Regions from separate parts of the Streptomyces sp. NPDC001787 genome, predicted to be linked through region 2. Evidence: predicted binding sites of a transcription regulator. Region 2 holds the regulator's gene; the other holds the start of a gene.
What was found. The regulator HspR, encoded in region 2, represses chaperone genes until heat shock. The targets are predictions, from matches to a motif close to TTGAGNNNNNNNNNCTCAA.
Positions count from the first base shown of each region.

Region 1: lon (endopeptidase La) is a predicted target of HspR. The motif match lies at 7,026-7,044, and genes of this name have one in related genera.

Region 1 is NZ_JBEOZE010000002.1:24,695-39,254, reverse strand. It holds gene ABT170_RS02870 (sensor histidine kinase) at 1-694, opposite strand, end outside; gene ABT170_RS02865 (hypothetical protein) at 1,058-1,843, shown strand; gene ABT170_RS02860 (MarR family winged helix-turn-helix transcriptional regulator) at 1,901-2,398, opposite strand; gene ABT170_RS02855 (lysozyme) at 2,644-3,468, shown strand; gene ABT170_RS02850 (polysaccharide deacetylase family protein) at 3,670-4,407, shown strand; gene lon (endopeptidase La) at 4,583-7,003, opposite strand; gene ABT170_RS02840 (spermidine synthase family protein) at 7,284-7,961, shown strand; gene ABT170_RS02835 (response regulator transcription factor) at 8,197-8,934, shown strand; gene ABT170_RS02830 (HAMP domain-containing sensor histidine kinase) at 8,931-10,007, shown strand; gene ABT170_RS02825 (multifunctional oxoglutarate decarboxylase/oxoglutarate dehydrogenase thiamine pyrophosphate-binding subunit/dihydrolipoyllysine-residue succinyltransferase subunit) at 10,266-14,072, shown strand; gene fxsT (FxSxx-COOH system tetratricopeptide repeat protein) at 14,152-14,560, opposite strand, start outside.
Region 2 is NZ_JBEOZE010000003.1:8,528-23,087, forward strand. It holds gene ABT170_RS05010 (YbjN domain-containing protein) at 1-211, opposite strand, end outside; gene clpB (ATP-dependent chaperone ClpB) at 350-2,935, opposite strand; gene ABT170_RS05020 (pyridoxamine 5'-phosphate oxidase family protein) at 3,300-3,701, shown strand; gene ABT170_RS05025 (Rieske (2Fe-2S) protein) at 3,810-4,130, opposite strand; gene ABT170_RS05030 (hypothetical protein) at 4,127-4,423, opposite strand; gene ABT170_RS05035 (helix-turn-helix transcriptional regulator) at 4,534-5,535, shown strand; gene ABT170_RS05040 (heat shock protein transcriptional repressor HspR) at 5,634-6,080, opposite strand; gene dnaJ (molecular chaperone DnaJ) at 6,082-7,269, opposite strand; gene grpE (nucleotide exchange factor GrpE) at 7,363-8,013, opposite strand; gene dnaK (molecular chaperone DnaK) at 8,010-9,857, opposite strand; gene ABT170_RS05060 (sugar transferase) at 10,243-10,977, shown strand; gene ABT170_RS05065 (heterodisulfide reductase-related iron-sulfur binding cluster) at 11,059-13,326, shown strand; gene ABT170_RS05070 (Yip1 family protein) at 13,738-14,560, shown strand, end outside.

The DNA of each region.
Region 1 (14,560 bases), on a different contig from region 2:
TGAGCGGGTCGTTCTGCGGGGCCGTGTCCTTCTTGCCCGGGACGGCGAGGGCGGCCAGGAGGAGTCCGCGGGTGGCGGAGGCCTGCTCGACGGCACCGGCCAGCGCGAGCGGGGCCCGGGTGGCGTCGGCGGCGCGCGGCGGGGTCTTCTCCGCGAGCTCCTCGGCGAGGTCGTGGAGCTTGGAGATGACCTCGGAGTACGCCTGGTGGGCCTCCAGCGCCGATCCCTTGCCGGTGAGGGCCGCGCGGCGGAGGGAGGGAACCGTGGAGAGGTCACGGCGCAGCGTGTCCGGGGCCTCGGCGCGGATCTCGTCGATCTGCTGGTCGACGCGGGCGCTGCGGCTCTCGGCCTCGCTGTTCCCGCCGTCCTTCTTGCCGCCCGCGCCCTCGTCACGGCCGGCGGCGATGTACGCGGTGACCGCGTCGCGCTCGTCGGCGAGGGAGTGCGCCAGGGTGATGGCCTGCTGGTTCAGCTCCGCGAGGGTGACCAGGCCCTGGGACTCGTTGAGTTCGGAGGAGGCGTCGAGAGCCGCGGGCGCGCCCGCCGCGATGACGGTGATCCCGACGACGGCGACGCCCGCGACGAGCCGGCTGCGTACCCGCACGGTGCGCTTGCCCGCCCCCGCTGCCGCCGGGGGCATCGCCCCGGAACCGTCGCGCGTGCTGCCCTTGCTCCGCGGCCGCTTCTTCTGCACCGGTGCTCGCAATCTCGACTCGTCCACCCTTGAAGCGGAGGTGACGCTCGGTCACGTATGGAGGCACCCCGCTCCTGGTACGGCTTCCGACCATTCCAGCGCTTTTGAGAGGGGGGCGCGCATCAACCGCTCCGCCACTCGAACGAGTGAACATCACTCCCGAGTTGACGAACAAGTCTCCCCGCGCGCGTCGTCGGCCATGCATGGACACCGGGTGGAACTTCGGCCCCGGCTTTGGCAGGATGCCCGCCCGCACACGCTCCGGAGCCCTTCCTTCCGCCCTGTCGGGCCGCGCTGACCTGCTGGTACAAGCCAATGCCCGCCCCGTGCAGGCCCCGTGAAGAGTTCGTGCAGACTGGCAGTATGCGCATCGAACTCGCCTCTGTTCCCGGCAGTCCCGAACGCCCCAACGAGGACTGGGTCTCCACGGCTCTGCCCGCGTCCGGCCAGGGTGGATCGCTGGTCCTGCTGGACGGCGTCACCCCGCCCCGGGGCGACGACGGATGTGTGCACTCGGTGCCCTGGTTCACCGCGCGACTGGGCGGCTCGCTGGCCGAACTGTCCGGTTCACGACGAGATCTGACGCTCACCGGGATTCTCTCGGAGTCCATTCGGCGCACCGCCGACGCCCATCGGGCCACGTGTGACCTTTCTCACGTGCGTACACCTCAGGCAACAGTGGTCCTCGCACGCTGGGACGAACACCGGGTCGAATACCTGGTGCTGTCCGACTCCGCCCTTCTCCTGGAGGCACCGGACGGGACGGTCCGGCCGGTGCTCGACGACCGTCTCGACCGGCTGCCGCCCGGCGCGCTGGCCTCCGAGACGGTCGCCGACACGCAGTTCCGCAACCAGGAGGGCGGGTTCTTCACCGCCGCCGCCGACCCCCGGGTGGCATCACGCGCGGTGACCGGTGAGACCCCGCGGGCGCGGGTGCGCGCGCTGGCCGCGCTCACGGACGGGGCCGGCCGCTGGACGGAGACGTTCCACGAGGGCGACTGGACGGCCGCCCTGGGGCTGTTGCGCAAGGTGGGGCCCCAGAGGCTCATCGACCGGGTCCGGGAGCTGGAGAACGCGGACACGGACCGCGTGTATCTGCGGCGGAGCAAGACGCACGACGACGCCACGGCGGTGTACGCGGAGTTCTGAGCCGTATCCCGGAGGCCCGTCGCGCGCCCCTGGGCGGCGTACGCCGGAGGATCCCGCTCAGTCCTCGGCCCGGGCGTTCAAGTGGTGCAGCAGCCGGGCCAGTTCCGCGACCTCCGCCCGGTCCCAGTCGGCGAGCTTGCGCACGTACCGGCCGCGACGGGCGTCCCGTACGCGGCGGAACCGGGCCAGCCCCTCATCGGTGAGGTGGACCAGCCAGGCCCGGCCGTCCGCCGGGTCGGGTTCGCGGGCCACCAGTCCGAGGCCCTCCAGGGCGCGCAGCTGACGGCTCATCGTCGCCTTGCCGACGCCGAAGTAGGCCGCGAGATCGGTGGCCCGCTGCCGCCCCGCCGACTCCAGGCGCACGAGCAGGCCGTAGGCGGCCGACTCCAGGTCGGGGTGCACCTCACGGGCCATTTCCCCCGAATTGGCGCGTGCCCGGCGCAAGAAGACGGCCAACTCACGCTCCAGCGCGAGGAATTCGTGGTCCACACCACTTCCGGCGGTTGCGCCGGGTTCACGCCCTCGTTCACTCCCGTGCACGTCAGCACCCCTCATACGCTTTTCCGCCGCTGAAAGTTTCTTTCGCCGTCGGCCATCGCCGCAGCTCGGTCAGTATTTCGCAGGCGTAGACCAACGGCGGCGCGCAGGCCCCCTTCCGCCACGCCGGTCTACGTGCGTAGCGTCAGCACTGTCATGGGTGGCATGAACACACCATGACAGCCCGACAGGGGCGCTCCCCCAACCGCCCCTGGCAGCAACTCCCCTTGCTCCCCCCACTCAGGCCTCGGAGGAAACCCAGAATGCCCGTCCTCAGATTCGGACCGTCCCGCCGCTCGCGCCTCGCCGCCGCGGGAACCCTTCTCGCGGCTCTCTCCCTCCTCATCACCCTGCCCGGTACGGCGACCGCGGGCGACACCCCCGCCCGGGGTACGGCCCGGATGGGCCAGGGCGTCATCGAGCACGACGGTCAGGGCGGACTGCCGCGGGACCCGCGCGCCGTGCAGACCGAGGGCGTGGACGTCAGCGGCCATCAGAACGCCGTCGACTGGGCGACGCTGTGGAACAGCGGCGTGCGGTGGGCCTACGTCAAGGCCACCGAGGGCACGTACTACAAGAACGAGGACTTCGCCCAGCAGTACAACGGCTCGTACAACGTCGGCATGATCCGGGGTTCGTACCACTTCGCCACCCCGAACACGACCAGCGGCGCCGCCCAGGCGAACTACTTCGTGGACAACGGGGGCGGCTGGTCCCGGGACGGCAAGACCCTGCCCGGGGCGCTGGACATCGAGTGGAACCCGTACGGAGCCCAGTGCTACGGCCTGTCCCAGGCGGGCATGGTCGCCTGGATACGTGACTTCGTGAACACCTACCGGGCACGCACCGGACGGGACCCGGTGATCTACACCGCGACCAGCTGGTGGAAGGACTGCACGGGCAACAACGCGAGCTTCGGCGCCACCAACCCGCTCTGGGTGGCCCGCTACAACTCGACCGTCGGTGAACTCCCGGCCGGCTGGGGCTTCTACACGATGTGGCAGTACACCTCGTCCGGCCCGACGGTCGGCGACCACAACCGCTTCAACGGCGCCCTGGACCGCGTGCAGGCGCTGGCCAACGGCTGACCCCCGGTCGCGCACGCGGCGACTCCGCACGACCGCGCCCCGGTGACGAGCAGGCGTCGCCGGGGCGTCGCGCCGCGCCCGGACCCCCACTATGAACCACGCGTATACGCGCTATGTATAGTCCTCGCCGTGCCGCACGGATGTGCGGAACCAACCACGGAGGAGTGACCTGCCTTGCCCAGGAAGACGAAGTCGTTCGGTATGGGGTTGGCCGCCACCCTTGTGACCGCGCTCACGCTCACCTTGAGCGGCTGCTCCATGGAGACGACGGCCCCGGGCTCGGCACGTCAGGACGCCGCCTCCGACGCCAAGGGCTCGTTCGGCCCGGTGGACTGCCGCAAGGCCAAGTGCATAGCGCTCACCTTCGACGCGGGCCCGGCGAAGGACACCCCACGTCTCCTGGACATCCTCAAGGAGAAGAAGGTCCACGCCACCTTCTTCCTGCTGGGCAAGAACCACGTGCTCAAGCACCCCGACACCGTGCGGCGCATCCAGGACGAGGGCCACGAGGTGGCCAATCACACCTGGTCGCACGAGATCCTCACGGACAAGAAGCCCGACGAGATACGGGCCGAGCTGAAGAAGACCCAGGACGCCATCGCGAAGATCACCGGGAAGAAGCCCCGGCTGATGCGTCCGCCGCAGGGCCGCACCGACGACACCGTCTCCGACATCAGCAGGGACCTCGGGCTCTCGCAGATCCTGTGGAGCGCCACGGCCAAGGACTACTCGACGAACGACTCCGCGCTGATCAAGAAGCGGATACTCGACCAGGCGGGCAAGGACGGCATCATCCTGCTCCATGACATCTACAAGGGCACGGTGCCCGCGGTGCCGGGGATCATCGACGCGCTCCAGAAGAAGGGCTACACCTTCGTGACGGTCCCCGAGCTGATGGCACCCGCCACGCCGGTACCGGGCACCATCTACCGCCCCTGACCGGTCCGGTCGCCGCCCGAGCGGGCCCGTGCCCCGGATCCGGAGGGCCTTTGCCCCGGATCCGGTCGGCCTCGGCCCCTCCCGTACGCGGAACGGCCCGCCCCCCGTCGACTCGGGTGGGCGGGCCGTCCGTACCGGCCGCGCACCTGGTGCCACGCCCGTCACGCCGTGACAGTCAGGCCGCGGCCGGGATCCTCTCCCGCACCCCGGCCGAGGCCGGGGCGAGGGCGATCTCCAGCACCTGGCGGACATCGGTGACCGGGTGCACGTCCAGCGTGTCGAGGACCTCGGCCGGGACGTCGTCCAGGTCGGCCTCGTTCCGCTTGGGGATCACCACGGTGGTGATGCCCGCGCGATGGGCCGCCAGCAGCTTCTGCTTCAGTCCGCCGATCGGCAGCACCCGCCCGGTCAGCGACACCTCGCCGGTCATCGCCACGTCTGTACGGACCAGGCGTCCCGAGAGCAGGGAGGCCAGCGCCGTCGTCATGGTGATACCGGCGCTGGGCCCGTCCTTGGGGACGGCGCCCGCCGGGAAGTGGATGTGCGCGCCGCGGTCCTTGAGGTCCGCGACCGGCAGTTCCAGCTCCGCGCCGTGCGACCGCAGGAAGCTCAGCGCGATCTGCGCCGACTCCTTCATCACGTCGCCGAGCTGGCCGGTGAGGGTCAGTCCGGACGCCCCGGTCTCCGGGTCGGCCAGCGACGCCTCCACGAACAGCACGTCCCCGCCGGCCCCGGTGACCGCGAGACCGGTGGCCACGCCCGGCACCGCCGTACGGCGCTCGGCCGGGTCCTGGGCGGACTCGGGAACGTGGTGCGGCCGTCCGATCAGGCCTCGCAGATCCTCCTCGGACACCGTGAACGGCAGCTCCCGGTCGCCCAGTTCGTGCTGGGCCGCCACCTTGCGGAGCAGCCTGGCGACGGCCCTCTCCAGGTTCCGTACGCCCGCCTCGCGGGTGTACTCCCCCGCCAGCTTGCGCAGCGCGGACTCGTCGAGGCCGACCTCGTCCTTCTCCAGACCGGCCCGCTCCAGCTGGCGCGGGAGCAGGTGGTCGCGGGCGATGACGACCTTCTCGTCCTCGGTGTAGCCGTCGAGCCGGACCAGCTCCATACGGTCCAGCAGTGCCTCCGGGATGGCCTCCAGCACATTGGCCGTCGCCAGGAACACCACGTCGCTGAGGTCGAGCTCGACCTCCAGGTAGTGGTCGCGGAAGGTGTGGTTCTGGGCCGGGTCCAGGACTTCGAGCAGGGCGGCGGCCGGGTCGCCCCGGAAGTCCGAGCCGACCTTGTCGATCTCGTCGAGCAGGACGACCGGGTTCATCGAACCGGCCTCCTTGATGGCCCGCACGATACGTCCGGGGAGCGCGCCCACGTACGTACGCCGGTGGCCCCTGATCTCCGCCTCGTCCCGGACACCGCCGAGCGCGACACGGACGAACTTGCGGCCCATGGCGTGCGCGACGGACTCGCCGAGCGAGGTCTTGCCCACTCCGGGCGGGCCGACGAGTGCCAGCACCGCGCCGCCGCGCCGCCCGCCGACGACCCCGAGGCCGCGGTCGGCACGCCGCTTGCGCACCGCGAGGTACTCGGTGATCCGTTCCTTCACGTCGGCCAGACCGGCGTGCTCGGCGTCCAGGATCTCCCGCGCGCCGCGGATGTCGTAGGCGTCCTCGGTCCGCTCGGTCCAGGGCAGTTCGAGAACGGTGTCCAGCCACGTCCTGATCCAGGAACCCTCCGGGCTCTGGTCGGAGGAGCGCTCCAGCTTCTCGACCTCCTTGAGCGCGGCCTCCCGGACGTGCCCGGGAAGATCGGCGGCCTCGACCCGGGCCCGGTAGTCGTCGGACTCGTCCTCCGGGTCGCCGTTGAGCTCGGAGAGCTCCTTGCGCACGGCGTCGAGCTGGCGCCGCAGCAGGAATTCGCGCTGCTGCTTGTCGACGCCCTCCTGGACGTCCTTGGCGATCGACTCGGCGACGTCCTGCTCGGCGAGGTGTTCGCCGAGCCACTGGATGGCGAGCTTCAGCCGGGCGACCGCGTCCACGGTCTCCAGCAGCCGCACCTTCTGCGCGGTGGTCAGGAAGGGCGAGTATCCGGAGTTGTCGGCCAGCGCGGAGATGTCCTCGATCTGCTGGACCCGGTCCACGACCTGCCAGGCGCCGCGCTTCTTCAGCCAGCTGGTGGCGAGCGCCTTGTACTCCTTGACCAGCTCCGCGGCGGCACCGGGCAGCGGATCGGGAACGACCACGTCGATCCGGGTCCCCTCCACCCACAGCGCCCCGCCGGGCCCACTGGTCCCGGCGCCGATCCGCACCCGGTCACGGGCCCGGATGAGCGCGCCCGGGTCGCCGTCCGAGAGGCGTCCGACCTGCTCGACGGTGCCGAGGACACCGGTCCCCGTGTACGTCCCGTCGATCCGTGGCACCAGCAGCACCTCGGGCTTGCCGTCACCGGCACGCGCGGCGGCCTGCGCGGCCTCGACGGCGGCCCGTACCTCCGTGTCCGAAAGATCCAGCGGCACCACCATTCCGGGCAGTACGACTTCGTCGTCGAGCGGCAGCACGGGCAGGTCGATCGTTGTGAACGCCTTGGACTCCGTAGTCATGATCTCCCCTTCGGCAGGCAAGTTGAGCTATGTCGACTCAATGCTCCTGAGCGGCTGATTGTTCCCCACCCCGTGTTCGCTCTGAGCGATCACCCACCGCCCGGCCCCCGCGCCCACCGCTCCGCGCCTCCGCACCGGGTGCAACACCGGCAGCCGCTCCCGCCTTCCGTGAACCGCCCCCCACCGGGCCGGATGTGCCAAAGCGTTGGCCCCGGCCGGGTCCGGCGGGCCAGGATGGCGGGACATCGTCCACCGCCACCGGAGACCGGAGAGCCACGTCATGTCCGCCAGCACCAGCCCCGTCACGCTCGACCGACGCGAAGGACCTTTCGGCGAGGTCGTCCTGCGTGAGCGCGGGGAGGACTTCGAGATCATCGCCAACGGCTGTTTCCTGATGGACACCTCGGACGGGCGGTCCGAGCGGCTCCTGATCGACGCGGCGCTCGCCGCGCTCCCGGCCGGCCGGCCCGGTCCCGCCGTCCTCATCGGCGGACTCGGGGTCGGGTTCTCCCTGGCGCGGGCCGCCGCCGAGGAGCGCTGGGGGCGGATCGTCGTCGTCGAGCGGGAACAGGCGATCGTCGACTGGCACCGGGAGGGGCCGCTGGACCGGATCTCCGGCGAGGCGCTGGCCGACGCGCGGACCGAGATCCTGCACACGGACCTGGTCGCACACCTGCGGACGACCACGGAGCGTTACGACGCTCTGTGCCTGGACATCGACAACGGGCCCGACTGGACCGTCACGGACGACAACGGGAACCTCTACTCCCCCGCCGGTCTCGCGGACTGCCGCGCGCGTCTGACCACGGGCGGTGTGCTCGCCGTGTGGTCCGCGCAGCCGTCGCACGCCTTCGAACAGGCTTTGCGGAATGCCGGGTTCAGTGCGGTAAGGACGGAAGAGGTAGCCGTTGCCCGAGGTGTACCGGACGTGGTCCATCTCGCACTCCGGACGGACTGATCCCCCCGTCCGGCACCCGGGGCCACGCCGCGCCCCCGGGCATCCGGTACAAGGCCGACGATCCGCCTCCCCGCGGGCCCCAACTCGTCGATGCGTGACAACACCCTGCGTAGCCGGGAGCCGTCCGCTGCCTTTACGCTGCTGAGCGGTACAAGGGATCACCCACGAAATCCACGAGCGAAGACCGTGCCTTGCGGGGGTATGACCCCCGTGAGAAACGGGCAGGGGCGGGGCGATGGAACAGACACACACCACCCACAACGGCGTCGCGGCCACCCCAGGGGCTCAGCGCCGGGTGCTGGTGGTCGAGGACGACCCCACGATCGTCGACGCCATTTCCGCCCGGCTGCGGGCCGAGGGCTTCCTGGTGCAGACCGCACTGGACGGGCCCGCGGCCGTGGACGCGGCCGAGGCCTGGCAGCCCGATCTGATGGTGCTCGACATCATGCTTCCCGGCTTCGACGGGCTGGAGGTCTGCCGTCGGGTGCAGGCCCAGCGCCCGGTGCCGGTGCTGATGCTGACGGCACGCGACGACGAGACCGACATGCTGGTCGGGCTCGGCGTCGGCGCCGACGACTACATGACCAAACCGTTCTCCATGCGCGAGCTGGCGGCCCGGGTGCACGTCCTGCTGCGCCGGGTGGAGCGTGCGGCGCTGGCCGCGGTCACCCCGCGCAGCGGCATCCTGCGCCTGGGCGAGCTGGAGATCGACCACGCGCAGCGCCGGGTCCGGGTGCGCACCGAGGACGTGCACCTGACGCCGACGGAGTTCGATCTGCTGGTCTGCCTGGCCAACACCCCGCGTGCGGTGCTCTCCCGTGAGCAGCTGCTGGCGGAGGTGTGGGACTGGGCGGACGCCTCGGGCACCCGTACGGTCGACAGCCACATCAAGGCACTGCGCCGGAAGATCGGCGCCGAGCGGATCCGTACCGTGCACGGCGTCGGCTACGCCCTGGAGACCCCCGCGCCATGACCCGGCCAGGGGCGGGACTACGGCCCTTCTCGATCAAGGCCAAGCTCGGCACCCTCGTCGTGGTGTCGGTGTTCATCACGACGGGGCTCCTCATCGTCGCCCTGCGCACCCGGACCGAATTCCGGTTCATCACGGTGTTCTCGGTGATCGCCACACTGCTGATCACCCAGTTCGTGGCGCACGGTCTGACCGCGCCGCTGGACGAGATGAGAGCGGTGGCCCGGTCGATCTCGCACGGCGACTACACCGGCCGGGTCAGCGGCGCCGGGCGGCGGGACGAGCTGGGCGACCTGGCCCAGACGATCAACCGGATGGCGGACGATCTGGAGGCGGAGGACCGGCATCGCAAGGAGCTGGTCGCCAATGTCTCCCATGAGCTGCGCACTCCCATCGCGGCGCTGAGAGCCGTGCTGGAGAACGTCGTGGACGGGGTGTCACCGGCCGACCCCGAGACGATGCGCACGGCCCTGAAGCAGACCGAACGGCTCGGCAGGCTGGTGGAGACCCTGCTCGACCTCTCCCGCCTGGACAACGGGGTGGTGGCGCTCAAGGCCCGCCGCTTCGAGGTGTGGCCGTATCTGTCGGGAGTGCTGAAGGAGGCCAATCTGGCCGCCTCGCAGCGCCGGCTCTCCTCCGGCTCCGGCAATCACTCCCGTACGGACGTCCATCTGCATCTGGATGTGTCACCGCCCGAGCTGACGGCGCACGCGGACGCGGAGCGGCTGCACCAGGTGGTCGCCAACCTCATCGACAACGCGGTCAAGCACAGCCCGCCGCACGGCCGGGTCACGGTGCTGGCGCGCCGCGGGGCGCATCCCGAGTCGCTGGAGCTGGAGGTCATGGACGAGGGTCCGGGCATCCCGGAGGCCGAGCGCCACCGGGTCTTCGAGCGGTTCAACCGGGGGCAGGCGCCGTCCCCGCACGGACCGGGCAGCGACGGCGGTACGGGTCTGGGGCTGGCCATCGCCCGCTGGGCGGTGGATCTGCACGGGGGCCGGATCGGGGTGGCCGAATCATCACGCGGCTGCCGTATCCAGGTCACCCTTCCGGGAATGTCCCAGCCGCGCGGTTGACATAGGGTTCGAACCGGAAGGGCACGTTCTCCGTGTCCTCCATAAAGGGGATACGGTCGGGTGGCCGTACCCACGGCTCTGCGTACCCGAAGTGCGGCGGAACCCAGGTTGTTTCCCGCCATTTCCTGTGCCGAAACCCGCCTTCCGATGTGACTTGCACGACGAAGACCGGCCCGGTCTGCAAGGAATGGCCAAGGAGGCGTAGCCTTGATTTCCGCTGTCCATCACCTTGTGAAGCGGAAGAGGGCGGTTGCCGCCGTGTCGTCTCAGTCCCCCAGTAACTCAAGCATCTCGACCGACCAAGCCAGCCCGGGTGGGAACCCGGCCGCGGCCTTCGGCCCCAATGAGTGGCTCGTCGACGAGATCTATCAGCAGTACCTCCAGGACCCCAGTTCGGTCGACCGTGCCTGGTGGGACTTCTTCGCCGACTACAAGCCGGGTACCTCCGGCACGGCGGACAAGCCCCTTCCCGACGTCGCGGCCGCGGTGACCCCGGCCCCGGTCGCCACCCCCCCGGCCCAGCCCGCGGCACCGGCTCCGGCCGCCGCGCCCGCCGCCCCGGTCCAGCCCGCCGCCGCTCCGGCGCCCGCGAAGGCCGCCCCCGCCGCCGCTGCTCCGGCAGCCCCGGCGAAGGCCGCTCCGGCGAAGCCCGCCGCGGCCCCGGCCAAGGCCGCCGAGGCGACCGAGGCCCCGGAGGGTCCGGAGTACGTGACGCTGCGCGGCCCCTCCGCCGCGGTCGCGAAGAACATGAACGCCTCGCTGGAGCTGCCGACGGCCACGTCCGTCCGCGCCGTCCCGGTGAAGCTGCTCTTCGACAACCGCATCGTCATCAACAACCACCTCAAGCGCGCCCGCGGCGGGAAGATCTCCTTCACGCACCTCATCGGGTACGCGATGGTGCAGGCCCTCAAGGCCATGCCGTCGATGAACCACTCCTTCACGGTCAAGGACGGCAAGCCGACCCTGGTCAAGCCGGAGCACATCAACCTCGGCCTGGCCATCGACCTGGTGAAGCCCAACGGTGACCGCCAGCTCGTCGTCGCGGCCATCAAGAAGGCCGAGACGCTCAACTTCTTCGAGTTCTGGCAGGCGTACGAGGACATCGTCCGGCGCGCCCGCATCGGCAAGCTCGGCATGGACGACTTCACCGGGGTCACCGCCTCGCTGACCAACCCCGGCGGCATCGGCACCGTCCACTCCGTGCCCCGCCTGATGCCCGGTCAGGGCCTCATCATGGGCGTCGGCGCGATGGACTACCCGGCGGAGTTCCAGGGCACCTCGCAGGACACCCTCAACAAGCTCGGTATCTCGAAGGTCATGACGCTGACCTCGACGTACGACCACCGGGTCATCCAGGGTGCCGCCTCCGGCGAGTTCCTGCGCGTCCTGAGCCAGCTGCTGCTCGGCCAGAACGAGTTCTACGACGAGATCTTCAAGGCGCTGCGCATCCCCTACGAGCCGGTCCGCTGGCTCACGGACATCGACGCCTCGCACGACAGCGACGTCACCAAGGCCGCCCGCGTCTTCGAGCTCATCCACTCCTACCGGGTCCGCGGCCACGTCATGGCCGACACCGACCCGCTGGAGTACCGCCAGCGCAAGCACCCCGACCTCGACATCACCGAGCACGGCCTCACCCTGTGGGACCTGGAGCGGGACTTCGCGGTCGGCGGCTTCGCCGGCAAGTCGATGATGAAGCTCCGCGACATCCTCGGAGTGCTGCGCGAGTCGTACTGCCGCACCACCGGCATCGAGTTCATGCACATCCAGGACCCGAAGCAGCGCAAGTGGCTCCAGGACCGGGTCGAGCGCCCGCGCGCCCAGCAGCCCGAGCGCGAGGAGCAGCTGCGCATCCTGCGCCGGCTGAACGCCGCCGAGGCGTTCGAGACGTTCCTGCAGACCAAGTACGTCGGCCAGAAGCGGTTCTCGCTGGAGGGCGGCGAGTCCGTCATCCCGCTGCTCGACGCGGTCATCGACTCCGCCGCCGAGGCCCGCCTCGACGAGGTCGTCATCGGCATGGCCCACCGCGGCCGGCTGAACGTGCTGGCGAACATCGTCGGCAAGTCGTACGCTCAGATCTTCCGCGAGTTCGAGGGCAACCTCGACCCGCGCTCCATGCACGGCTCCGGCGACGTCAAGTACCACCTGGGCGCCGAGGGCACCTTCACCGGTCTGGACGGCGAGCAGATCAAGGTCTCGCTGGCCGCCAACCCCTCCCACCTGGAGGCGGTCGACCCGGTCCTGGAGGGCATCGCCCGCGCCAAGCAGGACATCATCAACAAGGGCGGCACGGACTTCACCGTCCTGCCCGTCGCGCTCCACGGCGACGCGGCCTTCGCGGGCCAGGGCGTCGTCGCCGAGACGCTCAACATGTCGCAGCTGCGCGGCTACCGCACCGGCGGCACCGTGCACGTGGTGATCAACAACCAGGTCGGCTTCACCGCCGCCCCGGAGTCCTCGCGCTCCTCGATGTACGCCACCGACGTGGCGCGCATGATCGAGGCACCGATCATCCACGTCAACGGCGACGACCCGGAGGCCGTGGTCCGCGTGGCGCGGCTCGCCTTCGAGTTCCGGCAGGCGTTCAACAAGGACGTCGTGATCGACCTCATCTGCTACCGCCGCCGCGGTCACAACGAGGGCGACAACCCGGAGTTCACCAACCCGCAGATGTACACGCTGATCGACAAGAAGCGCTCGGTGCGCAAGCTCTACACCGAGTCCCTCATCGGTCGCGGCGACATCACGCTGGAAGAGGCGGAGCAGGCGCTCCAGGACTTCCAGGGCCAGCTGGAGAAGGTCTTCGCGGAGGTCCGCGAGGCCACCTCGCAGCCGCCCGCCCCGCACGTCCCGGAGCCGCAGGCCGCGTTCCCGGTGGCCGTCGACACGGCGGTCTCCGCCGAGGTCGTCAAGCGGATCGCCGAGTCCCAGGTCAACATCCCCGAGCAGATCACCGTCCACCCCCGCCTGATGCCGCAGATGCAGCGTCGCGCGGCCTCGGTGGAGAACGGCACGATCGACTGGGGCATGGGCGAGACGCTCGCCATCGGTTCGCTGCTGATGGAGGGCACCCCGGTCCGGCTCGCCGGCCAGGACACCCGCCGCGGCACGTTCGGGCAGCGCCACGCGGTGCTGGTCGACCAGGTGACGGGCGAGGACTACACCCCGCTGCTGTACCTCACCGACGACCAGGCCCGGTACAACGTCTACGACTCGCTGCTCTCCGAGTACGCGGCAATGGGCTTCGAGTACGGCTACTCGCTGGCCCGTCCCGAGTCGCTGGTCGTCTGGGAGGCCCAGTTCGGTGACTTCGTCAACGGCGCGCAGACCGTCGTGGACGAGTTCATCTCCTCGGCCGAGCAGAAGTGGGGCCAGACCTCCGGCGTCACGCTGCTGCTGCCGCACGGCTACGAGGGCCAGGGCCCGGACCACTCGTCCGCCCGCCCGGAGCGCTTCCTCCAGATGTGCGCGCAGGACAACATGACGGTCGCGATGCCGACCCTGCCGTCGAACTACTTCCACCTGCTGCGCTGGCAGGTGCACAACCCGCACCACAAGCCGCTGATCGTCTTCACCCCGAAGTCGATGCTGCGTCTGAAGGCCGCGGCGTCGAAGATCGAGGAGTTCACCACCGGCGGTTTCCGTCCGGTGATCGGCGACGCGTCGGTCAAGCCCGAGGACGTCCGCAAGGTCGTCTTCTGCGCGGGCAAGCTGTACTACGACCTGGACGCCGAGCGGGAGAAGCGCGGCGACACGGAGACGGCCATCATCCGGCTGGAGCGCCTGTACCCGCTGCCGGGTGCGGAGCTCCAGGCCGAGATCGCCAAGTACCCGAACGCCGAGAAGTACCTCTGGGCCCAGGAGGAGCCGGCGAACCAGGGCGCGTGGCCGTTCATCGCGCTCAACCTGATCGACCACCTGGACCTGGCCGTCGGCGCCGACATCCCGCACGGTGAGCGCCTGCGCCGCATCTCGCGGCCGCACGGCTCGTCCCCGGCGGTCGGCTCGGCCAAGCGCCACCAGGCCGAGCAGGCCCAGCTGGTCGCCGAGGTCTTCGAGGCCTGATCAGCGGCACCACCGTCACGGGCTCCGGCCCCCGCCGATACACATCGGCGGGGGCCGGAGCCCGTTGTGCGGTACGGAATCAGATCGGCTGGGGCTCGAAGTCCCAGTACGGGCGCTCCCCCGCGGCCACCGCGCGCACCGTGCGGTGTGTCCGCCCGAGGGAGGCAATGAGCCGGCCCAGTGTCTCCTCGGCCAGCTTTGCGGCCTCCTCCGTCCGGCCCGCCGCCCGCAGGTCCAGGGCCAGCCCCACCTCCAGGCCGACCGTGAGGGCGTGCCCGAGCCCGACCCCCACGCGGGCCCGTCCCAGCGCGGCGCGGCCGAGGTCCACCGCGCCCTGCGGGTCGCCCGTCGCCGCCCGTGCGGCGGTCGCGTTCAGGGCGCAGCCGATGCTCCAGGGGTGGTCCTCGCCGAGCACGCGTGCCATGCCCTCCGTCGTCTCCTCGCCGATCGCCAGGGCGGAGCTGTGATAGCCCAGATCGCGCAGGACG
Region 2 (14,560 bases):
GCTCCTCCTCGCCCCGGAACATGAAGTACGTCCGGAACTCTTCCCACGGCGCCGCGAGGTCGCCCTCGTCGTCGACGACGTACTTCAGCTCCATCTGGTCCAGAAGCTGCTTGACGAGGTCCTGGTCAGGGACGACGGGGCCCTCCGGTCCTGCCGCCTGCGGTTCGGGCTGGCCCCCGAAATTAGGAATCGAGGACGGATCGATGCTCACCGTTATTTCCCTTCGTGACGGTTGCGGCCATCCTCTCCCATGGCGGGCGGGGCATGGCAAGCCCCGGCGGCCCCGATCCGCCACAAGCTGACACGCAGCCGGTGCGGACCGGGCCCGCCGGGGTCAGGGGGACCGGTGCTACGAGGCGCGGCCGACGCTCAGGCCGTCGTCGGACCGGTCCACCCGTACGGTGTCGCCGTCCGTGACCTCGCCCGCGAGGATCTCCTTCGCCAGCCGGTCGCCGATCGCCGTCTGGATCAGCCGGCGCAGCGGCCGTGCCCCGTACGCCGGGTCGTTGCCCTCCTCGGCCAGCCAGGCCAGGGCCTCGGGCGTGACGTCGAGGGTGAGCCTGCGGTCGGCCAGCCGCCCGGCCAGGCGGTCGATCTGGAGTCCCGCGATGTGCGAGAGCTCGTCGCCGGACAGCGCGGAGAAGACCACGATGTCATCGAGCCGGTTGAGGAACTCCGGTTTGAAGGATGCCCGTACGACATCCATGACCTGCTCCTTCTTGACCTCGGGCTTGACCAGGGGGTCGACCAGGTACTGGCTGCCGAGGTTGGAGGTCAGGATCAGGATGGTGTTGCGGAAGTCCACCGTCCGGCCCTGGCCGTCCGTGAGCCGGCCGTCGTCGAGGACCTGGAGCAGGACGTCGAAGACCTCCGGGTGGGCCTTCTCCACCTCGTCCAGCAGGACGACGCTGTACGGGCGCCGGCGGACGGACTCGGTGAGCTGGCCGCCCTCCTCGTACCCGACGTAACCGGGCGGGGCGCCGACGAGCCGCGCGACGCTGTGCTTCTCGCCGTACTCGCTCATGTCGATGCGGATCATGGCCCGCTCGTCGTCGAACAGGAAGTCCGCGAGCGCCTTCGCCAGCTCGGTCTTGCCGACCCCGGTGGGGCCGAGGAAGAGGAAGGAGCCGGTCGGGCGGTCCGGGTCGGCGATGCCGGCACGGGTGCGCCGTACCGCGTCGGAGACCGACTGCACGGCCTCCCGCTGCCCGATGAGCCGCCTGCCGAGTTCGTCCTCCATGCGCAGCAGCTTCTGGGTCTCGCCCTCCAGCAGCCGGCCTGCCGGGATGCCGGTCCAGGAGCCGACGACATCGGCGATGTCGTCCGGGCCGACCTCCTCCTTGACCATCGTGTCCTTGGCCGCCTCCTGCTCCGCCTCGGCGGCCTCCTCCAGCTCGCGTTCCAGGCCGGGGATCTCCCCGTACAGCAGCTTGGAGGCGGTGTCGAAGTCGCCGTCGCGCTGGGCGCGCTCGGCCTGTCCGCGCAGTTCGTCGAGACGTTCCTTCAGCTCACCGACGCGGTTGAGGCCCTGCTTCTCCTTCTCCCAGCGGGCGGTGAGGCCGCGCAGCTCCTCCTCCTTGTCGGCGAGGTCGCGGCGGAGCTTGTCCAGGCGCTGCTTGGAGGCGGCGTCGGTCTCGTTCTTGAGAGCCAGCTCCTCCATGCGCAGCCGGTCGACGGCGCGCTGGAGCTCGTCGATCTCCACGGGCGAGGAGTCGATCTCCATCCGCAGCCGGGACGCCGCCTCGTCGACCAGGTCGATGGCCTTGTCGGGGAGGAAGCGGGAGGTGATGTAGCGGTCGGAGAGCGTGGCCGCCGCGACCAGCGCGGAGTCCGCGATCTGGACCTTGTGGTGGGCCTCGTAGCGGCCCTTGAGCCCGCGCAGGATCGCGATGGTGTCCTCGACGGACGGCTCGGCGACCAGGACCTGCTGGAAGCGGCGCTCCAGGGCCGGGTCCTTCTCGATGCGCTCGCGGTACTCGTCCAGCGTGGTGGCGCCGACCATCCGCAGTTCGCCGCGGGCCAGCATCGGCTTGAGCATGTTGCCCGCGTCCATGGCGGAGTCGCCGCCCGCGCCGGCGCCCACGACGGTGTGCAGCTCGTCGATGAACGTGATGATCTGGCCGTCGCTCTCCTTGATCTCGGAGAGGACGGTCTTCAGCCGCTCCTCGAACTCGCCCCGGTACTTCGCGCCCGCGACCATGGCCCCCAGGTCCAGGGAGACGAGGCGCTTGTTCTTCAGGCTCTCGGGTACGTCGCCCTTGACGATGCGCTGGGCGAGACCTTCGACGACCGCCGTCTTGCCGACGCCGGGCTCACCGATGAGCACCGGGTTGTTCTTCGTGCGGCGGGACAGGACCTGGACCACGCGGCGGATCTCCTGGTCCCTCCCGATCACCGGGTCGAGCTTGCCCTCGCGTGCGGCCGCCGTGAAGTCGGTGCCGAACTTCTCCAGGGCCTTGTACTGACCCTCCGGGTCCGGTGTGGTCACCCGACGCCCTCCCCTGCTCTTCTCGAACGCGTCCAGCAGCCTCTTCGCACTGGCCCCCTGCTCACCGAGGATCTCACCGGCCCGGCCGCCCTTGGCCGCGATGCCGATCAGCAGATGCTCGGTGGACAGGAACTCGTCGCCGAGCTCCTTGGCCTGCTGGGCGGCGTCCGCGATGACCGCGAGCAGTTCGCGGTTGGGCTGCGGCGGCGCGACGGTGGAGCCGGTGACGCTGGGCTGGGCGCCCAGGAGCTTCTCGGTCGCGCCGCGTACGGCGGCCTGGTCGGCGTCGACGGCGGCGAGCAGGTCGGTGATGTTCTCGTTGTCCTGGCCCTCGAGCAGCGCGAGCAGCAGATGCCCGGGGGTCAGGTCGGGGTGCCCGTCCTTCACGGCCCTGCTGGTGGCCGCGTTGATGGCGTCCCGGCTCTTGTTGGTCAGCTCGGCGTCCACGTGCGCTCTCTCCTCCTTGCGGTGGTGCTTGACTCGGTTCCGGCGTCGGGTCCGGCGGTCGTCGGCCGGGCGGCGGTGACGGCGGCCGGTGGACCGGCGGCCGTACGGGCCCCGCCCGCACCATTGACTGAATCAACGTACACAAAGTTGAGTGTATTCCGCTCAAGCCTGAATGCGCGCACCCGCGGCCCGGCTCCGCCGCGCACGGCGGCTCCAAGCCCTGATCCGAGTGAACCGCTCACCCCCGGCACCCGCCACCGCACACCGCGCCGTACGCCCGCCCGCGCGGCGCGCCCGCGCACCGGGGGTCGCCGCGTCGGCGCACCGGGGGCCGCCGCGCCGGCGGAATGTCTACGCTTTCGGCATGCCCGACGTACGCAACCTCAGCCCCGAGTACCTGGCCTTCTGGCGCGAGTACCACCTCTGCACCCTGACCACGCTCCGCCCGGACGGCACACCGCACGTGGTGCCGGTCGGCGTGACGTACGACGCCGAGGCCGGGATCGCCCGCGTGATCACCAACAAGAACAGCCGCAAGGTCGCCAACATCATCGCCGCGGGCCCGGACGGGGCACGGGTCGCGGCCTGCCAGATGCACCGGGCCCGCTGGGCGACGCTGGAGGGCCACGCGATGATCCGCCCGGAGTCGGACATCGTGGACGACGCCGTACGCCGCTACACGGACCGCTACGGGCGCACACCCAAGCCCAGCCCGGACCGGGTCGTCATCGAGATCGCCGTGGACCGGGCGCTCGGCAGGGCGTGATCCGCCCGGCCGCGGCGGAACAGCACAACGGCGCCACCGCGTTCAGGTCACGGTGGCGCCGCTGTGTGGGGGAAGTACCTGAGCGACAAGGAACGACGGGGGAATCGCTCAGGCACTGCGGGGGGTGGCGGAGATGGTTTCTGGCTCGAACAGCTCATGGTCCCGCTGGTCGAGATTGACGAAAATCATGCCGTAGCGCACGGCGCAGCGGACCGGCTGCGGAGCGCCGCGGGGGCGGCGGAGACACCGATAGGCACGGACACCCTCGTCCTCCTCCAGCACGACGACGATCGGCTCTCCGAACAGGGTGACCATCAACGAATCGCCACGGCGGGGGAGTGCCGTGAGCAGATCGATGAAATGCCACCCTGAGCGGTAGGCCGTGGCCATCTCCCGCCGGAAGGTGCGGTCATCCGGGGGGATGCTCATGCCTCTGCCGTCACTCGCGGCGCGATGTCCCACACCAGGTCGGACGCCTTCACTCCGGCCGGCGCGGTGTCCCACACCAGGTCCGGCGGAGGCGCTGCCAGAGTCCGCGCCGCCGGCGTTCCGACCGGCGCGATGTCCCACACCAGGTCCGGCGGGGGAACGGCCCGCACCTGCGTGCCGGTCGCTCCGGTGGGCGCACTGTCCCAGACCAGGTCCTGGATACTGACCGCTCCGAGCGCCAGCCCGGCGGAGAAGGCCGCGGCAAGCGCCGAGCGAAGCATTTTGCTACCCATAGTCGGCTTCGTCCTCACTTCCAAGGTTTCCTCTCCCCCGCATGACAAGACGATGGCTCATTCAGGCACGTCAATGCCACAGGATCGATGCATCATGTTCCTGTAGTTTCATGTTCCTGGGGGGTGGAGAATTGATAACAAATAGCACAAATGCGACACATCCCCACTCTGTCACCGCCTTGTGCGAGGAGGGGATACGGCTCTACGCCAGCGCCCTGAGCGTGGGCAAGATAGCCCGTTCCGAGGTGGGGTCAGCGCCCTGTCTGCTCGAATTCGCCCTGCTTCACCCGGATCCGGCCGATGACGCCTGGCTCCGGCCGGTACCTCCGTCCGCCGCACTGACACAACGGCTCTACCCGATCGAACGGGAGATCCAGGCTCGAAGACAGCTCTCGGTCGAGCTCAGCGACACCTTCGAACCGTTCATGGCGATCAGTGCCCAGACGCCCACCACGCACGCGATCACCGTGCTTGAGGGCAAGGACCGGATCAACGCCTCCATCGAGCTCGCCATGGCCGAATGCCGGTCGGAGGTACTGACCATCCAGCCCGGCGGCGGGCGCAGCGAGGGCACCCTCAACATCGCCGTGGAGCGCGGCAACATGCTCACCGAGCGCGGTGTCGGCATGCGCTCGCTCTACCAGCACACCATCCGGCACAGCCACGGAACCCTGACGTACGCGGACCGCATGACGGCGGGCAAGGTCGAGATCCGCACCCTCGAAGAGCTGATCGAGCGTCTGATGATCTTCGATCACACCGTCGCGTTCATCCCCGCCACGGACGACCGCCGGGTGGCGCTCGAACTGCGCCACCCCGGGCTCGTGCAGTACCTCGTCAAGGTCTTCGAGCAGCTGTGGAACCAGGCCGCGCCGCTGCGGGAGGAAGTCAAGTACGAGCCGACGCCCAAGGGAATCAGCGGCGTCCAGCGCTCCATCGCCCAGCTCCTCGTCGAGGGCCATGTGGACGACTCCATCGCCCGGCGGCTGGGCATGAACGTCCGCACCTGCCGGGCGCACGTCGCCAAACTCTCCACCGCGCTGGGCAGCAGCAGCCGGGCCCAGCTCGGTTATCTCATCGCCCGGTCCGGAATCCTCGACCAGGACTCCTGACCGCCCCGGACGCGACAGGGCCCGCCCCCGGAACGAACTCCCGGAAGACGGGCCCTGCGGGCCGGACCCGGACGCCGCGTACGCGTCCGTCGCCCGCCTCAGTCCTTCGGCTTCTTCGGCCGCCAGACGACCAGCGCGCTGGTGTGCTGCACATCCTGGTACGGGACCAGATCACGGCGGTACGAGGCATGCACCTGCGCCTCGCGCTGCTGCATGGCCACCGCCGCGCCGTCCACCGCCGCCGAGAGCTCGGCGACGCGCTGCTGGAGCGCGGCGACCTGGTTCTCCAGCTCGATGATGCGCTTGATGCCCGCCAGGTTGATGCCCTCGTCCTGCGACAGCTGCTGCACGGTGCGCAGCAGCTCGATGTCACGGGCCGAATAGCGTCTGCCGCGCCCGGCCGTACGGTCCGGGGAGACGAGGCCGAGACGGTCGTACTGACGCAGCGTCTGCGGGTGCAGACCCGAGAGCTGCGCCGCGATCGAGATCACATACACCGGTGATTCATCGGTCAACTGGTACGGGTTACGTCGCCGGCCGTCCATCTCAAGCTCCCTTCGCAGCCTGGAACAGCTCCGCCCGCGGGTCCTGGTCCGCGGTCGCCTTCCGGTAGGCCTCCAGCGCGTCCTCGGCCTCTTGCGCGAGGTCCTTGGGCACGTCCACCTCGACGGTGACCAGCAGGTCGCCGCGGGTGCCGTCCTTGCGTACGGCGCCCTTGCCGCGGGCGCGCATCGTACGTCCGTTGGGGGTGCCTGCCGGGAGCTTCAGGGTGACCGCGGGCCCGCCGAGCGTGGGCACCTTCACCTCGCCGCCGAGCGCCGCCTCCGGGAAGGTGACGGGCACGGTGATGGTGAGGTTGTCCCCCTTGCGGCCGAAGACCGGGTGGGCGTCGACGTGGACGACGACATAGAGGTCGCCGGCCGGACCGCCGCGCTCCCCCGCTCCGCCCTTGCCGCGCAGCCGGATCCGCTGGCCGTCGAGGACGCCCGCGGGAATCCTGACCTGCATGGTGCGGGCCGACTTCGCCCGCCCGCTGCCCTTGCAGACCTCGCAGGGGTCCTGGGCGATGAGGCCCCGGCCCTTGCAGTCCACACAGGGGTCGGTGAGCGAGAAGCCGCCGCCGCTGCCGCGCGAGACCTGGCCGGTGCCGACACAGGTCGGGCAGACCCTCGGGGTGCCGTTCTTGTCGCCGGTGCCCGAACACGCCTTGCAGGGCGCCTGGCTGGACATCCTCAGCGGGACCGTGGCCCCGTCGACCGCCTCGGTGAAGCTGAGCGTCACCTCGGACTCGATGTCCTGACCGCGGCGCGGCTGCACACGCGTCCCCGCACCGCCCCGGTTGAACAGGCCGCCGAAGACGTCGCCCAGACCGCCACCGCCGCCGAATCCACCGGCCCCGCCGCCCTGACCACCGCCCTGGGTGCCACCGAAGAGGTCGCCCAGGTCGAAGTTGAAGTTGCCTCCCGCGCCACCGGGACCGGCCCGGAAGCCACCGTTGCCGAAGAGGGCGCGCGCCTCGTCGTACTCCTTGCGCTTCTTGGTGTCACCGAGGACGTCGTTCGCCTCGGAGATCTCCTTGAAGCGCGACTCGGCCTTCGCGTCACCCTTGTTGGCGTCCGGGTGGAACTCGCGGGCGAGTTTGCGGTACGCCTTCTTGATCTCGGCGTCGGTGGCGTCCTTGGGGACGCCGAGGACCTTGTAGTAGTCCTTCTCGACGAAGTCCTTCGTGCTCATCGACGTCCCTCCTTCCGGACGATCGGCCGAGCGACCGGCCTGTGGGCCGGTCGCTGGGCCGGGCGGTACACACCGGGATGGTCGGACGGAATGTCAGACCTCCTCGGTGCCACCGCTCTCCTCGTCATCTGCCTTCTCTTCCTTCGCCGCCGCGGGCGTGGCGCCCGGCTGCGGCTCGGCGACGGCCACCCGCGCGGGGCGGATGGTGCGCTCGCCGATGCGATACCCCGGCTGAAGGATCGCCACGCAGGTCGTCTCGGTGACGTCCGGCGCATAGCTGTGCATCAGGGCCTCGTGGATCGTCGGGTCGAAGGGCTCGCCCTCCTTGCCGAACTGCTGGAGGCCCAGCTTCGCGACGGTCGTCTCCAGCGATTCGGCCACCGACTTGAAGCCGCCGACCAGCTCACCGTGCTCCCGTGCGCGGCCGACGTCGTCGAGCACGGGCAGCAGCTCGGACAGGAGGTTCGCCGAGGCGATCTCCTTGACCGTGACCCGGTCCCGCTCCACGCGGCGGCGGTAGTTCTGATACTCGGCCTGGAGCCGCTGGAGGTCGGCCGTGCGCTCGGCGAGTGCCGAACGGGCCTGGTCCAGCTGAGCCGTCAGGCCCGCTGTCTGGTTAGCGTCCCCGGCCGGGGCCGCCGCCTCCTCCTCGGAGGGAGCGGCGGCCTTCGGCTCGGCGTCGTCGGAGGTGGCGCCGGAGGGGACGTCGGGCTTCTCGTCGAAGCCCGGGGTCTCCTCGGTCACGCCGCACCGCCCTTCGTGTCCTTCTCGTCGTCCACGATCTCCGCGTCGACGACATCGTCATCGGCCTTGGCACTGTCGCCCGGCGCGTCGGCGCCCGGCGTCGCACCGGCCTCGGCGTTGGCGTACATGGCCTGGCCCAGCTTCTGGGAGACGGCCGCGACCTTCTCGGTGGCGGTACGGATCTCGGCGGTGTCCTCGCCCTTGAGCTTCTCCTTCAGCTCGCCGAGCGCGGTCTCCACCTCCGTCTTCACATCACCGGGGACCTTGTCCTCGTTGTCCTTGAGGAACTTCTCCGTCTGGTAGACGAGCTGCTCGCCCTGGTTGCGGGACTCGGCGGCCTCACGACGACGGTGGTCCTCGTCGGCGTACTGCTCGGCCTCTTCGCGCATCCGGTTGACCTCGTCCTTCGGCAGCGAGGAGCCACCGGTGACGGTCATCTTCTGCTCCTTGCCGGTGCCGAGGTCCTTGGCAGCGACGTGCATGATGCCGTTGGCGTCGATGTCGAAGGCGACCTCGATCTGCGGCACCCCGCGCGGGGCCGGCGGCAGACCGGTGAGCTCGAACATTCCGAGCTTCTTGTTGTACGCCGCGATCTCGCGCTCGCCCTGGTAGACCTGGATCTGCACGGACGGCTGGTTGTCCTCGGCCGTCGTGAAGATCTCGGAGCGCTTGGTCGGGATGGTCGTGTTGCGCTCGATGAGCTTCGTCATGATGCCGCCCTTGGTCTCGATACCCAGGGACAGCGGGGTGACGTCGAGCAGCAGGACGTCCTTGACCTCGCCCTTGAGGACACCGGCCTGGAGCGAGGCGCCGATGGCGACGACCTCGTCCGGGTTCACGCCCTTGTTGGCCTCCTGGCCACCGGTCAGCTCCTTGACGAGCTCGGCGACGGCCGGCATACGGGTCGAGCCACCGACGAGAACGACGTGGTCGATCTCGGAGAGCGCGATGCCCGCGTCCTTGATGACGTTGTGGAACGGCGTCTTGCAGCGGTCCAGCAGGTCGGCGGTCAGCTGCTGGAACTGGGCGCGCGTGAGCTTCTCGTCCAGGTGCAGCGGGCCCTCGGCGGACGCCGTGATGTAGGGCAGGTTGATCGTGGTCTCGGTCGAGGACGAGAGCTCGATCTTCGCCTTCTCCGCGGCCTCGCGGAGACGCTGGAGAGCCATCTTGTCCTTGGACAGGTCCACGCCGTGACCGTTGGCGAACTGCTTCACCAGGTAGTCGACGACGCGCTGGTCCCAGTCGTCACCACCGAGGTGGTTGTCACCGTTGGTGGCCTTCACCTCGACGACGCCGTCACCGATCTCCAGGAGCGACACGTCGAAGGTGCCGCCGCCGAGGTCGAAGACGAGGATCGTCTGGTCGTCCTTGTCGAGGCCGTACGCCAGAGCGGCGGCCGTCGGCTCGTTGACGATACGCAGGACGTTCAGGCCCGCGATCTCGCCGGCCTCCTTCGTCGCCTGACGCTCGGAGTCGTTGAAGTACGCCGGGACGGTGATGACCGCGTCGGTCACCTTCTCGCCCAGGTAGGACTCGGCGTCCCGCTTCAGCTTCTGCAGGATGAAGGCGCTCATCTGCTGCGGGTTGAAGCTCTTGCCGTCCAGGTCGATCTTCCAGTCAGTGCCCATGTGGCGCTTGACGGAGCGGATGGTCCTGTCGACGTTGGTGACCGCCTGGCGCTTGGCGACCTCGCCGACGAGCACCTCGCCGTTCTTGGCGAAGGCGACGACGGACGGCGTGGTCCTGGCGCCTTCGGCGTTGGTGATGACGGTGGGCTCGCCGCCTTCGAGAACGCTGACGACGGAGTTAGTCGTGCCCAGGTCGATGCCGACCGCACGTGCCATTTCAATTCCTCCAACTGACTACTTGAGTGGATCTGACTCAAGAATGCATGACTCCCGCCCCAGAGTCAACAGACCTGAGTCGGCTGGACTCAACTTAAGTGCTCACACCCATGACGACCAGGGCTTTCCAGGTCGCGACCCTCGCCGCACACGACCTCGGCGCGCGCCACAGAAGGCCTCGGCACCCCCCTTGACCCGCCCGGCACCCCGCAACACGCGCCGCACCCGCCACCGCGGACCGCACGCAGCGCACCCGCACGGGAGGCCGCGCCACACCCCGGCGCACCCCCCACCCACCATCCCACCGTGGGATCGTTCTGTCACAAAATGCCGTGAGCCGGTCATAACCGGCACACCATCGGACCTCGAACCCCGGGTGGGCGCGATGCAGGACGCGGAACAGCGGCGCGTGAGGCAGCAGAGGCAGCGGCGACAGCAGCAGCGACAGCGGAGCCGGCGGAGCCCGTACCGGCCCGGCGCGCTCGCACCGCGCACCCCACTGCGTACGGCCGCGCGCGCGGCGGCACACACGACGGCGGACGCGGCACACCGCTTCACCTCCCGCGTGACGGCCAAACGGGTGCTGGACCTGATCCTCGGCTCGGCCCTCCTGATCCTGGCAGCCCCGGCCCTCGCCGCGGGCACCCTCGCACTCGCGGTGAAACACCGGTCCGGCGGCGTACTGGAGCGCCGGACCCGGATCGGGCTGCACGGCCGGCCCTTCGAACTGCGCTCCCTGCGCACCCGCCGGCTCCGGCTCGACCTGCTCTCCCGGCTGCCCCACGTCGTACGGGGAGACCTCTCCCTCGTGGGTCCCGCACCGCTGGCACCGGGCGACCCGGGGGCCGGAATCACCGGAGCCAGGTACTGGCGTCATGAGCTGCGACCGGGCCTGACAGGCTTGGCCCAGGTGCGGGCCCGGTCCGGGATGCCCTGGGACGAACCCGCACTGCTCGACCAGCACTACGCCGAGCACCGGGGAACGGTGCTCGACCTCGCCGTTCTGGCCGAGTCCGTACACCGTCCGCTGCGTGCGGCGCTCCGCCGGTCCGCCCGGCGCGGCAAGGCACACCTGAGCGACACAGATCACCGCTTGTCCGGCTACAGAGCCGCGGAATAAGTGGGTAGTGTCAGCACAGACTGATTAAGTTACTGCTTAGTAGTGTCGGATCCCACCCTCGCAGGCCCGAGGAGCCCCCACATGCAACTCGCCGCGATCATCGTGTCGCTGGTGCTGACCGTCGTCGGCGTCGCGCTCCTCGCCCGAGCCGTCGCGCAGATCTACCGTTTCGTCCGCCTCGGACAACCGGTACCCGCGGGCAGCCGCACCGACGACCCCAAACAGCGCACGATCACCCTGGTCAAGGAGTTCCTCGGCCACACCCGGATGAACCGGTGGGGCATCGTCGGCTTCGCGCACTGGTTCGTCGCCATCGGCTTCCTGACCCTGCCGCCGACGCTGCTCCAGGCGTACGGACAGCTCTTCCAGGCGGACTGGGTGCTGCCCGTCATCGGCGGCTGGCTGCCGTTCGAGATGTACATCGAGTTCATCGGGCTGATGACGGTCGCCGGGATCGTCACGCTGATGGCGATCCGGCTGCTGAACCTGCCCTCCCGGGCCGGCCGCAAGTCGCGCTTCGCGGGCTCCAAGGCCTGGCAGGCGTACTTCGTCGAGTACGTCATCCTCGTCATCGGCCTGGCGATCCTGGTCCTGCGCGGCCTTGAGGGCGCGATCCACCACGTCGAGGGCTACGAGGCCGCGTACTTCGTCTCGTACCCCCTGGTGCTCGCCTTCAAGGGGATGGCGCTCGGCACGCTCCAGAACCTCATCTACTTCACCGCGATGATCAAGATCGGCACCTCGCTGATCTGGATGATCACTGTCTCGCTCAACACCAACATGGGTGTGGCCTGGCACCGCTTCCTCGGCTTCCCGAACATCTGGTTCAAGCGGAACGCCGACGGCGAGGTCGCCCTCGGCGCGCTCCAGCCGATGACGAGCGGCGGCAAGGAGATCGACTTCGAGGACCCGGGCGAGGACGACGTCTTCGGTGTCTCGCAGGTCGAGCAGTTCTCCTGGAAGGGCATTCTCGACTTCTCCACGTGCACCGAGTGCGGCCGCTGCCAGTCGCAGTGCCCCGCCTGGAACACCGGCAAGCCGCTCTCCCCGAAGCTCCTGATCATGTCGCTGCGCGACCACGCGCACGCCAAGGCCCCCTACCTGCTCGCCGGTGGCGGCAAGGACATGGAGGGCAACGAGAAGGCGTCCGCGGAGCAGCTGAAGGACGTTCCGGCGGCCGCCCTCGCGGAGGCCGAGCGCCCCCTCATCGGCACCGCCGAGGAGAACGGCGTCATCGACCCGGACGTGCTGTGGTCCTGCACCACCTGCGGTGCGTGCGTGGAGCAGTGCCCGGTCGACATCGAGCACATCGACCACATCGTCGACATGCGCCGCTACCAGGTGATGATCGAGTCCGCGTTCCCGTCCGAGGCGGGCACGATGCTCAAGAACCTGGAGAAGAAGGGCAACCCCTGGGGCCTCGCCAAGAAGCAGCGCGTCGAGTGGACCAAGGAGGTCGACTTCGAGGTCCCGATCGTCGGCAAGGACGTCGAGGACCTCAGCGAGATCGAGTACCTGTACTGGGTCGGCTGCGCGGGCGCGCTGGAGGACCGTGCCAAGAAGACGACGAAGGCCTTCGCGGAACTGCTCCACATCGCGGGCGTGAAGTTCGCGATCATGGGCGGCGACGAGAAGTGCACGGGTGACTCGGCCCGCCGCCTGGGCAACGAGCCGCTGTTCCAGCAGCTCGGCCAGGAGAACGTGGCGATGCTGAACATGGCGTTCGGCGAGGACGACGAGGACGAGGCGACCAGGAAGCCGAAGTCCTCCAAGAAGATCGTCGCGACCTGCCCGCACTGCTTCAACACCATCGCCAACGAGTACCCGCAGCTCGGCGGCGAGTACGAGGTCATCCACCACACGCAGCTGCTCCAGCACTTGGTGGACGAGGGCAAGCTGATCCCGGTGACCCCGGTCGAGGGCCTGATCACGTATCACGACCCCTGCTACCTGGGCCGTCACAACAAGATCTACACGCCGCCGCGCGAGATCATCGCCAAGGTCCCGGGTCTGCGGAACGAGGAGATGCACCGCCACAAGGAGCGCGGCTTCTGCTGCGGCGCCGGCGGTGCCCGGATGTGGATGGAGGAGCGGATCGGCAAGCGCATCAACAACGAGCGCGTCGAGGAAGCCCTCTCCCTCAACCCGGACATCGTCTCCACCGCCTGCCCGTTCTGCCTCGTCATGCTGACCGACTCGGTCAACGGCAAGAAGAACGACGGCAAGGCCAAGGAGTCGATCCAGGTGGTCGACGTCTCGCAGCTCCTGCTGGAGTCCGTGAAGACACCGGCGGACCCGGAGGGCGAGCCGGAGACGGTGGACGCGCCGGAGCCCGAACCGGCGAAGTAGCCGAACCCGTCGGCGTACGCGAGCGGCCGGACCTGCCTCGGGGGCAGGACCGGCCGCTTTCGCGTGCGGGAGCTTCCACGTACGGGAGCAGCCCGCGCGTACGGGCGGCCTCGCGTACGGGCGGCCGGGGGCTGAGCCGGACCAGGTACGCGGTCGGCGGTCGGCGAACTGCGGCGTCCTGTGCCCCGGGGCGGCCGGGCCGCGCCGGGGCAGCCCGGCCGCCCGGGATCACGTTCTCGACGGCCCCGTCGCTGCCCTGCCGGCTCCCTCCCACACCTCCCGGCGGCCCCCAAAGACCCCCCAGCTGTCCCCCCAGGACTCCCTTAGGGGATGTCACAGCTCGGCCGCAAAGGCGGGCGGGTTCGCCGGGCCCCCTCACCACACCCACCCGGACCAGGTACGTTCGATTCCGTGGCTGGATTCAGGATCGGACGCGGCCGGGACAACCGCACGCCGCAGCAACCGCAGCAGCACCCGCAGCAACAGCCGTACGGAGGGCAGGCACCACAGCCGCCGTACGGCCGTCAGCCGTGGCCCCCCGCAGGGGGCAACGGCGCACCGCCGTACGGAGCACCCCAGGGTGCCCCGTACAACGGCGGACAGGGCGGCGGCGGGTACGGCGGCGGACACGGACAGCAGGGCGGCCCCGGCAACGGCGCCCACGGACACGGCGAGCCCGAGTACTTCGGCGACCCGTACCAGGAACCCCCGCACCAGGACCCGTACGCCAACAGCCCGGGTCACACGCAGGCGTTCAGCATCAACGAGGACCCCTACAACGACGCCGGCGCCTACGGGGCCGGCCAGGCCCCCGCCCAGCCCGCAGGCCCGCGCCTGCCCTGGAAGGACCTGCTCACCGGCATGGTGATGCGACCGGGGCCGACGTTCTGGCAGATGCGCGACTACCCGGTGTGGGGCCCGGCGCTCATCGTCACGTTCCTGTACGGGCTGCTCGCGATCTTCGGCTTCGACCAGGCGCGCGACGAGGCGATCAACGCGACGATCTCCACGGCCGTCCCGTACGTCATCATCACCGGCATCGGCTTCGTCATCGGCGGCCTGGTCCTCGGCGCGGTCACCCACACCCTGGCGCGCCAGCTGGGCGGCAACGGCTCCTGGCAGCCGACCGTGGGCCTCTCGATGCTGATCATGTCGGTCACGGACGCCCCGCGCCTGCTCTTCGCCCTCTTCCTGGGCGGTGAGAACTCCCTGGTGCAGGTGATCGGATGGATCA